DNA from 2 places in the Gordonia sp. QH-12 genome. Region 2 is predicted to be linked to the other one. Evidence: riboswitches for the same ligand, from Rfam matches in the RefSeq annotation. Region 2 holds a riboswitch; the other holds the start of a gene.
What was found. A riboswitch is a leader RNA that binds a small molecule or an ion and turns the genes downstream of it on or off. The one in region 2 is predicted to bind cyclic di-AMP.

Region 1: linked by a shared signal. The riboswitch ahead of Y710_RS09565 (transglycosylase family protein) and the one ahead of Y710_RS05380 (C40 family peptidase) in region 2 are both predicted to bind cyclic di-AMP.

What each region holds. Positions count from the first base shown of each region.
Region 1 is NZ_KQ969290.1:25,295-32,145, forward strand. Features, by position in the region: gene Y710_RS09540 (MFS transporter) at 1-1,542, shown strand, start outside; gene Y710_RS09545 (DUF2771 family protein) at 1,621-2,205, shown strand; gene Y710_RS09550 (cold-shock protein) at 2,228-2,647, opposite strand; gene Y710_RS09555 (hypothetical protein) at 2,764-2,973, shown strand; gene Y710_RS09560 (flavin reductase family protein) at 2,970-3,500, shown strand; cyclic di-AMP (ydaO/yuaA leader) riboswitch at 3,764-3,956, shown strand; gene Y710_RS09565 (transglycosylase family protein) at 3,965-4,597, shown strand; gene Y710_RS09570 (hypothetical protein) at 4,745-4,927, opposite strand; gene Y710_RS09575 (helicase-associated domain-containing protein) at 4,974-6,851, shown strand, end outside.
Region 2 is NZ_KQ969285.1:158,086-164,936, forward strand. Features, by position in the region: gene Y710_RS05370 (DEDD exonuclease domain-containing protein) at 1-602, opposite strand, end outside; cyclic di-AMP (ydaO/yuaA leader) riboswitch at 1,155-1,354, shown strand; gene Y710_RS05380 (C40 family peptidase) at 1,373-1,948, shown strand; gene Y710_RS05385 (C40 family peptidase) at 2,118-3,083, shown strand; gene Y710_RS05390 (peptidase MA family metallohydrolase) at 3,129-4,484, shown strand; gene Y710_RS05395 (glycosyltransferase family 4 protein) at 4,481-5,599, shown strand; gene Y710_RS05400 (AMP-dependent synthetase/ligase) at 5,730-6,851, opposite strand, start outside.

The DNA.
Region 1 (6,851 bases), on a different contig from region 2:
ATCAAGCCGGAGGCCGGCGCGCAGGACCGTCGCCGCGGCACCGAATACGTTCCACCCGAGAAGGTCACGGTGGTCCGGGTCTTCGCGCGGCGGTCGAAGTACTTCACCGCCCGCGGCGTGAACATGGTGCATCGCGCGGCGACGGCCGACGGCGCCGACCGGTCCGGACTCACCGCGCTCACGCTGCCGGTGATCGCCAACAGCGCCGTCGACGCCGCGATGGCGGTCGCGCTGGCGAACACGCTGTTCTTCGCCGCGGCCACCGGCGAATCGAAGGTCAACGTCGGCCTGTACCTGGCTTTGACGATCGCACCGTTCGCGCTCATCGCACCGCTGATCGGGCCGCTTCTGGACCGGCTGCAGAACGGGCGGCGAATCGCGATGGCCGCGACCTTCGGCCTCCGCGCGGTCCTCGGGTTGCTCATCATCGTGAACTCCTCGTGGGACTCCTCATCCGGGCAGCTCACGTACAAGCCGTGGGTGCTCTATCCGTGCGCCCTCGGGCTCATGGTCCTGTCGAAATCGTTCGGGGTGCTCAAATCGGCCGTGGCACCGCGCGTGCTGCCGCCCTCGATCGATCTGCCCCGCGTCAACTCCCGGCTCACCACGTTCGGTCTGATCGGCGGCACCATCGTCGGCGGCGGCATCGCGGGCGCGCTCGAGATGGTGCTCGGCAAGTTCCTCCCCTTCCACGTTCCGGGCGCGATGATCTGGCTGGTGCTGGTCGCCGCGATGGGCGGCTACTACTGCATGAAGATCCCGTCGTGGGTGGAGGTGACCGAGGGCGAGGTCCCGACGACGATCACCTACCGCGGCAGTCCGGACGCCGAGGCCCCCACCGAGCGGGCCCACAAGCCGAGCCTCTCGAAGCGGTTGGCGGCCAAGATGCGCCAGCCGCTGGGCCGTTCGGTGGTGACCGGACTGTGGGGCAACGGAACCATCCGCATCCTGACCGGGTTTCTCACCCTGTACATCGCCTTCTACGCCAAGGCGCAGGACCACCTGGGTTCCGGCTGGGCGCAGCTGATGATGCTGGGTGCGGTGGGTGCCGCCGCCGGCGTCGGCAACGCCGCCGGAAACGGCCTCGGCACGCGGATCGAGCTGCGCAATCCCACCGCGATCGTCGTGTGGTCCACCGCGGCCACATTCGTCGGATGTCTGCTGGCCGCGATCTTCAACTCGCTGATCTTCGTCGTCGTCGCAGGCTTCATCGGCTCGGCGACCAGCGCCATCGCGAAGGTCTGCATGGACTCGAGCATCCAGGACGATCTACCGGAGGAGTCCCGGGCGTCCGCATTCGGCCGGTCGGAGACGGTGCTCCAACTCTGCTGGGTCTTCGGCGCCACCCTGGGTGTGCTCCTGCCCACCGAGCTGTGGATCGGCTTCACCGTGGTCACCGTGTTCGTCGGAATCGGTCTCGTCCAGACCTTCCTGACCAGCCGCGGTTCCACGATGGTGCCGGGCTTCGGCGGCCGCCGCCCCGATCACGCGGCCCCGACGATGCCGATCGAAGTGCCCGACCATCTGCGCGCACCGCGCTGAGCCGCGGCCGACACGCCCCTGATCGAGCCCGCACATCCCCCAGCCCCCGCCCCCTAACCGAAGGACGTATTCGACGTGATGCAACCGGGAGACAAGAAGGCCCTCGCGATCATCGGAGCCGTGGTGGTCGCGGCCCTGGTGATCATCGCCGGCGCCACCACGCTGCTCGTCCGGGGACACGAGAAGCCGCTGCCGACCATCTCGTTCCAGGCCGGCGACCACCTGACCCGGGCCGAACCGTCGTACTGGTGCTCGGTGAAGATGGACGACTGCCGACTCGTCGACCGGAACGGCAAGTTCAAGCTCCGCACCTACGACCACCCGGTCGCCATCGGCGAGCGGGTGACCCTGAGCGTTCCGAAGGAGATCTCAGACGGGCCGTGGACGCTCATCGCCGAATACGCGACACCACGGGGCATCGCACGCGTGATGTGGCTGCACCTGCCGGGCACCACTTTCACGCAGATTCTGCACAGCGAACCCGATCGGGTGCTGATGGGCGTGGAGGTGTCGTCGATCTCGGCGTACCGGGAGAAGACCCCCGGCCAGGACAACGACTCGCTCGACGTCGACCTGTCGATCCGCGGCACCTTCTCGATCCGGACTCTGCCGGTCGACTTCCGCATTCCGAACACCGCGACGCTGCCCGACCAGCGCGGCTAGCTCGGCCGGACGGAGGCCCGCGTCAGCGGTCGAGTTCGCGTGTGACGCCGCGGACGACCTCCGAGATCCGCTGGGCGGTCTTCCGGTCGGGATAGCGGCCGTTGCGCAGATCCGGCTGCACCTTGCCTTCGAGCAAGGTGATGAGATCGGCGATGAGCCCGTGCAGTTCGTCGGGCGAGAGACGCTTCGCGTCCCGCTCGCGGCGTGCCGCCTCGCGCGTGTTGCGCGCCACACTGGGCGCCGGTTCGAGGACCGTGACGCGCAGCGCCTGCGGGCCGCGGCGTCCCGCCGCCATGTCGAACTCCACCTTCTGTCCGACCTTCAGCTCCGAGACGTCCGAGGGCAGCGCGTTGGCCCGGACGTACACATCCTCGCCGTCGGTCTGCGACAGGAACCCGAAGCCCTTCGCGGAGTCGTACCACTTCACCCGGCCGGTCGGCACAGTGCTCACCTTCACAACTGATCTGGTCTGCCACAGACAAAAGCGCCTTGGCCCGATGGCAGTCCGAGCGGAGGCGCGCTGCAACAGATTCTAGCGTTCGGGCTACCGTTGACGCCATGCAGACCCAGAAGTCCTCACGCCTGCTCGGGGTCGCCGTCGTCATGTTCGGCATCGGGATGATCGCGAGCATCGCCCTGCTGTTCCCGGCGGTCCGGGACACCGGGACGGCCGTCGTCACGACCGTCTACGTTCTGGCCATGGGCGCACCGCTGGGATTGCTGCTCGGGATCGTGTTCGCCCTGCTGTCCGGCCGGCGCAGCCGGTGAACCGCATCGACCCGGACCGGCCGCTGCGGCCCGTCAGCGACGAGACCGAACTCAAACGAGCTTTCAGTTGCTTCCCATCCGGCGTGGTGGCCGTGTGTCGCACAGGCGACGATCCCGGGGGCGACCCGATCGGGATGTCCGCCAGCGCCTTCACCACCGTCTCGCTCGATCCGCCGCTGGTGTCGGTGTGCGTCCGCAACGGCTCCACCACCTGGCCCGCACTGAGGGGCGGCACCGTCGGCGTGAGTGTCTTCGCCGCGCACCAGGGCGACGTCTGCCGCAGGCTCGCGGGGCCGCCGGAGGACCGGTTCACCGGGGTACGCCCCATCGCCGACGACTCGGGCGCGGTCTTCATCCCCGGCGCCGCCGCCCACCTGGCATGCACGGTGTTCTCAGAGATCCCCGCGGGCGACCACCTCGTGGTGCTTCTGACCATCGACGCCCTGCGCTGCGACCCGAACGTCGAACCACTTGTCTTCCACGCCAGCAGCTTCCGCGCACTCGAAGCTCGACGCGCGCAATCCTGACATACCGGCGTGTCGGAACTCTCAAACAGGATGTGACCTTTGTCACATAACAACCCGATAACAAACGGGATACGAGACGGGTATCAGTGCCGTGAGCAGCACGGACGTGCCACGACGCCCGATCGGCCGCTTCACGCCACCTCAGAGCACCTCTTCGCATCAGATGTTCTCGCGGGCCCGACGACGTAGTGTTCATGACGGCCGCCACCCAGGCGACCACCCGAACGCCCGTTCCGCCGGTCGCGCCCAACCTCGCTCCGCCGGCAGGACACCCGCTGATGCAGTTTCAGGAGCGAGGACGGGGGACCCACAATCCTCCGGGAAGCGGTCGATCACCTCGGTGGTCGGCCTTGGGGTTAAGCCCGGCAGACGTCGCACCCAGTGACGCGAGCCGGACCGGGCACCTCTCAGCCCGAACCCGACAGCTCACCTCGTAGGCGCGTGGAGAGAGGAAACGAAGACATATGTCCGGACGTCACTCGAAGCAGACGACCAATACCAAGACTTTCGCGAAGATCGCCCTCACGTCGGCCATCATCGGCGGCGGCGCGGCCCTGATGGGCGGCGGTCACGCCTCGGCAGCGACCGATTCCGAGTGGGATCAGGTCGCACAGTGCGAGTCCGGCGGCAACTGGGCCATCAACACCGGAAACGGCTACCAGGGCGGCCTGCAGTTCAGCCCGAGCACCTGGGCGGCCCACGGCGGCACCCAGTACGCACCGAGCGCCGACCAGGCCACCCGCGAGCAGCAGATCGCCGTCGGCGAGCGCGTTCTCGCCACCCAGGGCAAGGGCGCATGGCCCACCTGCGGCGGTCCCCTCTCGGGCCCCACCCAGCGCAGCGCCCCGGCCACCCCCAAGCCGGCCAACCCGCTCGCACCGAAGCAGCAGGACGCCCCGAAGACCGGCCTGGCCAAGCCTGCCGACGCCAAGAACACCGAAGAGGCCAAGCAGCAGATCGACAAGGTCGTCAACGACTCCAAGGTGAGCCCCGAGGTGCGCAGCGCCTGGAAGGCCGCCAAGGACTCCGGCTACCAGCTCACCCCGGACCAGCTGAAGCTGTACAACCAGAACAAGGGCCTGATCAACCTCCCCTGATCACCCGAGAAGTTCATCCGAGAAGACCTCCGCTTCGGCGGGGGTCTTCTCGCATTTCGCGACCGCCCCCGCACCGACGTGACACATGGCGCACGAAAACCGGCCGGACCACACGGTCCGGCCGGTCTCGGCAGAGCTCAGGTCAGGTCAGCGGTTGACGACGGTCTTCGACTGGATGTACGGCAGGCTGTCGACGGGCTGCGGCAGCTCGTAGTAATCGCCGAACGGCGAGAGCGCACCCGCCAGGTGAGAGGTGAACTCCGTCACCGCGTGCTGCTCACCGATATCCGTCGGCCAACCGTTGTCCACGTATCCACTCTTCTTAGCCACGGCCTCATTGTGCCATGCCCGCTGAACCGGCGGTACAGTTGTCCGAATGAGTCCCGACCTGCCGCTGCGCGGGTTGGCCGACGATCTCGCCGAGCGGTCCGACGATGCGCTCGTCGAGTTGCTGATCGCCCGGCCCGACCTCGCCTCTCCCCCGCCCCGCGGCACCGGTGTCCTCGCCCAGCGCGCGCTGTCGGCGGCGTCGATCTCCCTGGCGGGCGAAGGGCTCGACCTTCTGGCGGTCGCGGTGATCGAGGCCTTTCTCGACGCGTCAAGTGCGATCGGCGAACGCAAGGAACTCCTCGGGCCGGTGAGCCGGGACGCGATCGTCGCCCGTCTCGGTCGGCGGGCGCGGCGCGGCGACGTCGACGCGCGTCTCGACCAGATGGTCACCCGTGCACTGCTGTGGGGCACCGGGCCGCGTCGACGCGGCAGGCACACCGACTGGATCGCCGGGGCGCATCTGCCCGACGCCCTGCCGTGGCGGGCTCACAATCTGCTCGGCCCCATCGCGGAGTCGACTCCCGCGCAGATCCGCGAGCGCATCGAATCGGCCGCCGAGCGGCCCAGGGAACTGCTCACCACACTCGCCCAGGGGTCGTCTCTCGGGCGCAGTCGCGACGCCGCACCGGATGCCGATCCGAGCGCGCCGGTGCCCACCCTCATCTCCCTCGGTCTGCTCGCACGGATCGATGAGCAGACCGTGGAGCTTCCGCCCCAGGTGGGACAACTGCTTCGCGGTCAGCCGCCGCTCGAGACCGCGGTCCTGCGGGAACCGCCACTCACCGGTGCGGACGGCCCCGGGCGGTTCGACGCGAAGGCCGTCGACGCCGCGGGTGCGGGCGAGGCGCTCGAACTGCTCCGTCACTCCGGCGATCTGATCGAGGCGCTCGGCACCGCGCCGGCGGCCCTGCTGCGGTCCGGCGGCCTGGGCATCCGCGAACTCCGGCGCCTCGCCAAGACCACCGCCCTGACCGTGAGCCGCGTCGGCCTGCTCGTCGAGCTGCTGGCCAGGCAGCGGCTGCTCGACGCGGGTGCGCCCGACTCCGACGCGGGCGACCACCTCGCCGACGACGTCTTCGCGCCCACCGGCGCCGTCGACGCCTGGGCGCATCTGAGTTCCGGGCGACGATGGCTCGGCATGGCGCGGGCGTGGCTCGATCTGCCGCGGCAGCCCTGGCAGATCGGCGACACCGACCGCGAGGGGAACACCCTCGCGGCGCTGTCGTCCGAACTGTTCGACGCCACCGCCGCGGCCTCGCGCCGCGCGGTGCTGGCTCCGCTCGCCGACGCCGAGCCCGCCCACCCGGTGTCCCCCGAAGCGCTGACCGCGGTACTCGGATGGCGTCATCCGCGCCGTCTCCGCCGGCTCAACGTGCACGTGGTGTCCGAGACCCTGCGCGAGGCGACCGAACTCGGACTCGTGGCGCACGGCTCGCTCACGACCGCCGGGCGGCTGCTCCTCGACGTTCCCGCCGACGCCGAGTCGGCGGCCGACGTGCTCGCGGCGATGGACGCGTCCCTGCCCGACCTCATCGACTACTTTCTGGTCCAGGCCGACCTGACAGTCGTGGTGCCCGGGCCGCTCGATCCGGACGTGGCCGACCGGCTCCGGTTGATCGCCGACCTCGAATCGGGCGGTGCCGCCTCGATGTACCGGATCACCGAAGACAGTGTGCGGCGCACGCTCGACACCGGCCGCACCAGCGCCGAGATCGCCACGTTCCTCCACGAGCACTCACGGACGCCCGTGCCGCAGTCGCTGACATATCTGATCGACGACGTCGCCCGCAGACACGGCCGGCTGCGCGTGGGCGTGGCGGCGTCGTTCATCCGCTGCGACGACACCGCGACGCTCACCGAGGTGCTGCGCAGCGAGGCCGCGACCGAGCTGGCCCTGCGCGCCCTGGCCCCGACGGTCGCGGTG
Region 2 (6,851 bases):
CCCACCGTTCGCACCCCCTGGTCGCCGACGCGCTCCAGAAGTCGATGGAAGACGTCGACCGTGGCACGGGCGTCGTCCAGCGCACGGTGGGTCGGCCGGACCGAGACGTCGAACAGATCGGCCAGCGCGGAGAGTTTGACGCTCGGCGCCTCCTGCCTGCTCAGAATCCGTCGGGCCATCACCACAGTGCACAGGGACGCGGAGAACGGCCACGGCAGGCCCGCTCGGGCAGCGCTCCTCCGCAGGAACCCCATGTCGAAGCGGGCGTTGTGCGCCACCAGGACGCACCCGCGGGCGAACTCGACGAAGGACGGCAGCACCGCCTCGACGGCTGGCGCGTCGTAGAGCATGGCGGTGGTGATTCCGGTGAGGGCGACGATCTGCGGCGGGATCGCGCGCCCGGGGTCGACCAGCGTCGCGAACTCGCCGAGCACTTCGCCTCCACGGATCTTGACCGCACCGATCTCCGTGATGCGGTCGTTCTCCGGACTCCCGCCCGTGGTCTCGAGGTCGACCACCACGAAGGTGGTCTCCCGCAACGGAGCGGAGGTGAACTCGTCGGCCTCGGGAAGGTCGGCGAACGACAGCTGTTCGACGGTCATGGCCGAACCGTACGGCGGGGCTCTGACAGCCCCGGCCCGACGCGCTTCGGCGGACGGAGATGTCGTAGGGGCGTCGTAGTCTCCACCCGAGGTCGACGGCGACGAGACGTCTTCGGGTCGCGGACAACGTGATTGCCCGGTTTCGCCGTCTCCACCGAGATGATGAGAGGCAGATCACATGAAAATTGACTGTGCGCGGTGTCCGATGCGAGCGCGAGCCTGCGGCGACTGCATGATGCAGGTCTTCTTCGGTCCGCCCACCAGCGGTTATGGGGTCATGGAGAACACTGACCCCGCCGGTGCCGAACTCGCCGACGCGATCGATGTGTTCGCTGACACAGAATTGATCTCCCCTGAGGTCGCGGGTGCGGCCAAACGGGGTGTCGTCGCAGGTGATGACACTTTCCGGGAGTCGTGGCCGGGTGGCCTCCGCGCCGTGTGAGCCGGTAGCGGACGGCGCGCCTACGGCGGGCCGGTGGACATCGCTGTCAGGGTTTCGTAATCTTTCCGAGACCTTCCAGTCAGGGATGTCCCGGAGCAGTCCGGGTGCCCGGTGGGTCATCGCCTAATCGCCCTCACCAACGGGGGCGAACCGGGGAACCACTTCCTCCGTGCGACCGATGCGAATCGTGCGTGCGGATTGGGGTGAATCGCACAAGGATTGAAGCTTCGGGCTTCTTTCTGCCTGCGTAGGGTCCATCTCTTCCGGCCCGAACCCGACAGCTAACCCGGTCGGCGATAAGGGAGAACAACAAGGAGTACGTGTTTTCGTGGGCAAACATAGTTTGGAGCAGACCAGTGCCGGCCGTAAGGCCGCCAAGTCCGCAGTGCTCGCCGGCTCGATCGCCATCGGCGGATCGCTGGCGTTCGCCGCAGCTCCCGCACATGCCACTCCGGTGACCGTTCCGAACGTCGGCACCTTCGACGTTCCGGGACTGCCGCAGAACCTGGTGCCGAAGGCCCCGCAGGCCCCGAGCCTGGACATCGGCACCCCGCAGCAGGTGCGCGCCAAGAAGGCGCTGCGCTACGCGGAGTCCAAGATCGGCGCGCCGTACGTCTACGGTGCGGCCGGCCCCAACGCCTTCGACTGCTCGGGTCTGACCTCGTGGGCCTACAAGCAGGCCGGGAAGATCATCCCGCGCGACAGCTACGGTCAGCTCGGCGGCGGCACCCCCGTCGCATCGCTGGCACAGGCCCAGCCCGGCGACATCCTGATCTTCAACGGCGGCGGCCACGCAGGCATCTACGCCGGCAATGGAATCTTCGTCCACTCGTCCACCGAGGGCGTTCCGGTGAAGCGCGACAAGGTGAACGCGTGGAACCTGACGGGTATTCGCCGCTACTGAGCAGCGACTGCCGTTTGAACTTCGGTGAAGGGCGGGACGGCGTGATGTGCGCCGGCCCGCCCTCACGGGTATGAAGGATCGAGTGCGAGTGGTGTTGAAGAGTCGAACGTCCCGGACGCTCAGACGGGCGGCCGCCTTCGGGCTGGCAGCCGTGTCCGCGTCGACGATCATGGTCGGGGCCCCCGTGTCAGCCGACCCGGCGCGCACCCCCGACCAACTGCTCTCGAAGTACCGCTCGCTCTCGGTGAACGCCGAGAAGACCTCCGAGGCGATGAACGCCGCGCAGGTCGAGTACGACAAGCAGCGCCGCATCGTCGCCGTCGAACGACGCAAGGCCGACAAGGCGGCCCATCAGCTCACCGCGATGCAGGGCCAGATGGACGCGGCCCAGAAGAAGGTGGACGCCCTCGCGCGCGTCAGCTACCGCGGAGCTCGCATCAACCGCCTCTACGCGATGCTGGTGAGCGATTCGCCCCAGAATCTCCTCGACAACATGTCGGGTCTGGAAGTGATGTCCCGCCAGTCGGCTGCCGACCTGCGGTCGGTGGTGAAGACCGCACGCGAGGCCAAGGCCGCCAAATCGGAGGCCGAGAAGACCGCCGCAGCCGCGACCCAGGCCATTGCCGCCTCGGAGAAGCAGCGCGGTGAACTGCAGGCCAAGCAGGCGAATCTGCAGATCGAAGCCGTTCAGATCCGCGCCATCTACCAGTCGATGACCGGCAAGCAGCTCGCCGCGCTGCGCGGGCCGAAGTACAACTTCGACCCCCGGGCCGTGCCGAAGGGGACCTCTCCGGAACTCGTGGCCGTCCAGGCCGCGATCTCGCGTATCGGTGATCCGTACGTCTGGGGCGCCACCGGGCCGAACCAGTTCGATTGCTCCGGCCTGATGCTGTGGGCCTATAAGCAGGCCGGACGTTCGATTCCGCGGACCAGTGAGGCTCAGCTCGCAGGCGGCACCCCGGTCGATCGCAACGACCTCGAGCCGGGAGATCTGATCATCTACTACCCGGATGCCACGCACGTCGGGATGTATGTGGGCGACGGTTACGTGGTGCACGCATCGACCTTCGGTGTGCCGGTCGCGGTGGTGCCGATCGACAAGGCCGGCCCGTACAACTCCGCGCGACGGTACTGAGTGCGCCCCCAGCGTGCCGCGATCGCGGCCACTGTCTTGGCGGCCGTGACTGCCGCGTCGCTCACCGCCTGTGGCTCCGTTGCCGATCACCCATCGGCCTCTTCGTCTCCGACGGTCGCGACGACGCCGCTGAACCCGTTCGAACAGCAGCGCTACGACGGCGTCACCGCCCTGCTCGACCAACTGTCGTCGACGCTGCGCAACGGCGACCGCAGAGGTCTGTCCGAACTCATCGATCCGGCCGCCACCGTCGAGTTCCGGCATCGGCTCGACGCCGTGGCTGCCGATTTCGCATCGGCGCCGGTGGGAAAGCCGCTCAAACTCAAGGAATTCCGCTATCGAGTGGCGCCTCAGACCGGTCCGGAGCACCTTCTCGAACCGGATTTCGAGGCGAAGCTCGAGGCGGCCGGCGCCTCCGACAGTTGGGTGACGCCCGTCGATCTCGACTACGCGCTGGGTGGCGCGTCGTCGCCTGGACTCGACGAACCGACGGTGACCCTCCACCAGAGCCTGACCTTCGCGCGATACGGCGACGACTGGAAAGTCGTCGGCGACGGTGGCCTGGCGCCCGACCCGTCGCAGGCTTCACGCGAGAATCCGAAGGCACCCGAGGTGGGACCGTGGGCGTTTCCGGGGCTGTCGGCGAACGACGTGCGCACCTCCGGGGGGACCTCGACGGTTCTGTGCTACCGGGGCGCGGAGAAGACCGCGGCTCAGGTCGCCGAAATCCTGCCCGCTGCGGTGGATGAGGTATCGAAGTTCTGGGGCGACGACTGGGTTCGGCGGATCGCGGTGATCTCCACCGCCGACGGCGCTCAGTTCTCCGGACTCACGAGGACCGTTCCGGTCGACACCTCAGCTGCCGCGGCCGCCACCGTGTACACCATGATCGATCGTCAGAATCAGCAGGTGGTGGGACAGCGGATCGTGCTCACGCCCGCCGCCCGTGCCCTGTCGAAGCCGGCGCTCGCCGTCGTGATCCGCCATGAGCTCACGCACGTCGCCTCGCGGCTCAACACCGCCGAGAACGCGCCGCTGTGGCTCACCGAGGGCGTTCCGGAGTACGTGGGCCGCAAGGGCACTTACCGGGACTTCGTCGACGCCGCACCGGAATTGGCCGCTGCCGTGGCCGCTGGCGACGTTCCGAAGGCGCTGCCCTCGGACGGGTCGTTCTCCGTCGACTCGGACGCGGCCCGGATCGCCTATCAGGAGGCGTGGTCGTTCGCGGCCTTCGTCGGCCAGAAGTTCGGCGAGGAGAAGCTCAAGAAGATGTACATCGGTGTCGGCAAGGGCGGAGACACCTCCACCACCGACGACGCGATGAAGGACGCGCTGGGTGCCGACAAGTCGACGGTGGTCGCCGACTGGCGGGCGTGGCTGCGCACCCAGGTGCGCCGGTGAGACGAACGCTGCTTGTCACCAACGACTTCCCGCCTCGGCCGGGCGGCATCCAGTCGTACCTGGAGAACCTGATCGCCTTCCTCCCGCCGGAGGACGTCATCGTCTACGCGCCGACGTGGCGGGGCTGCGAGGAGTACGACTGCGCGGCTCCGTACCGGATCGTCCGCCATCCCACGAGCCTGATGCTGCCGACTCCCGGAGTGCTGCGAAGGGCCGCGAATCTCGTGCGCGACAACGATGTTCACACAGTCTGGTTTGGCGCGGCGGCTCCGCTCGCGGTCCTCGGGCCCAAGCTCCGGAAGGCCGGGGCTCGGCGGATCGTCGCGAGCACACACGGTCACGAGGTCGGGTGGTCGATGCTGCCCGGCGCCCGCCAGGTACTCCGGTACATCGGCGACCACACCGACGCGATCACCTACGTCAGCCGCTACACCCGCGGCCGGTTCGCGGCGGCCTTCGGCCCGCGGGCATCGCTCGAGTACGTCTCCTGCGGAGTGGACGTCGACCGGTTCGCGCCGGACTCCACGGCGCGGCGCGTGCTGCGGGAGCGCTACGGACTGGGCGACGCACCCACAGTGCTCTGCCTGTCGCGGCTCGTGCCGCGCAAGGGCCAGGACATGCTGATCAGGGCGTGGCCCGCGATCCGTGACGCAATTCCCGACGCGCGGCTGATGATCGTCGGCGGCGGTCCCTACGCCGATGCGCTGCACCGGCTCGCCGAGGAGAACGGCGTGATGGATTCGGTGACCTTCACCGGCGGCGTCCCCGCCGCGGAACTGCCGATGCACCACGCGATGGCCGACGTATTCGCCATGCCGACCCGCACCCGGGGCGGCGGCCTCGACGTGGAAGGCCTCGGCATCGTCTTTCTCGAGGCCTCGGCCAGCGGTGTGCCGGTGGTGGCGGGCGACTCGGGCGGGGCGCCCGAGACGGTGCGCGAGAGCCTGACGGGCACCGTCGTCGACGGCCGTGACCGGGCCGCCGTCGCCGGGGCGATCGTCGAGATCCTCTCCTCACCGCGGCTCGCTGCGGCGATGGGGGAGGCCGGACGCGAATGGGCAGTGGAGAACTGGCAGTGGAAGATGCAGGCCGCGCGCCTCATGCGGCTGCTGTGACGAGCGCCGTCCGGTCCGGCCGACCACGCCGCCCCACGCGCTTGAACTGACGATCCCCGCGAACCCCGTCGGAAGGGGTTCGCGGGGATCGTCATACCGCGTCTCGGTGCCCGCAGGCACGCACCGGCGGCTACTTGCGGTAGATCGCCGCGATCTCCTCGGCCCACTTGTCGGCCACCACGTTGCGCTTCACCTTCAGCGTGGGGGTCAGTTCGCCCGAGTCCTCGCTGAAGTCGGTCGGGAGGATGCGGAACTTCTTGATGGTCTCGGCGTGGGAGACGGTCTCGTTGGCGGCGTCGACGGCCTCCTGGACCTCGGCCAGCAGGTCGGGGTCCTGCGCCAGATCGGCGACGCTGAGGTCGGCGGACTTGCCGTGGCGCTCCTTCCACGCCGGGAAGGCCTCGAGATCGATCGTGATGAGTGCGCCGATGAACGGTTTCTGATCGCCGACCACCACGGCCTGCGACACCAGTGCGCTCGCGCGGATGATGTCCTCCATAGGCGCGGGCGAGACGTTCTTGCCGCCGGCGGTGACGATGATCTCCTTCTTGCGGCCGGTGATGCTCAGGTAGCCGTCCTGGTCGAGCGCTCCGATGTCGCCGGTGTGGAACCAGCCGTCGGTGATCGCGGTAGCGGTGGCCTCGTCGTTGCGCCAATAGCCGGTGAAGACCACCTCGCCGGAGAGCAGGATCTCGCCGTCGTCGGCGATCCGGACGGCGTTGCCCGGGATGGGCCGGCCGACGGTGCCGACCTTCACCTGGCCGGGGGTGTTCACCGTGATCGCGGCGGTGGTCTCGGTGAGGCCGTAGCCCTCGTAGACGGGGATGCCGACGCCGCTGAAGAAGTGTCCGAGGCGCGAACCGAGGGGTGCGCCGCCGGAGATCGCGAGTTCGCAGACCCCGCCGAGCGCGGCGCGCAGCTTGGCGTACACCAGCTTGTCGAACACCGCGTGCTTCGCGCGCAGCAGCAGGCCCACGTCACCGTTCTGGGCGGCCGTCGAATACTGCACGGCGACGTCGGCCGCGAGATCGAAGATCTTGCCCTTCCCGCCGTCGTGCGCACTCTGGCGTGCCGAGTTGAACACCTTCTCGAAGACGCGGGGGACCGACAGGATCAGCGACGGCTTGAAGACGGAGAAAGTCGGCAGCAGATTGGGGATGTCGCTGGTGTACCCGACCTCCATGCCCGCCTCGAGCGCGACCAGGTTGATCGCGCGGGCGAGTACGTGTGCCATCGGCAGGAACAGCAGCAG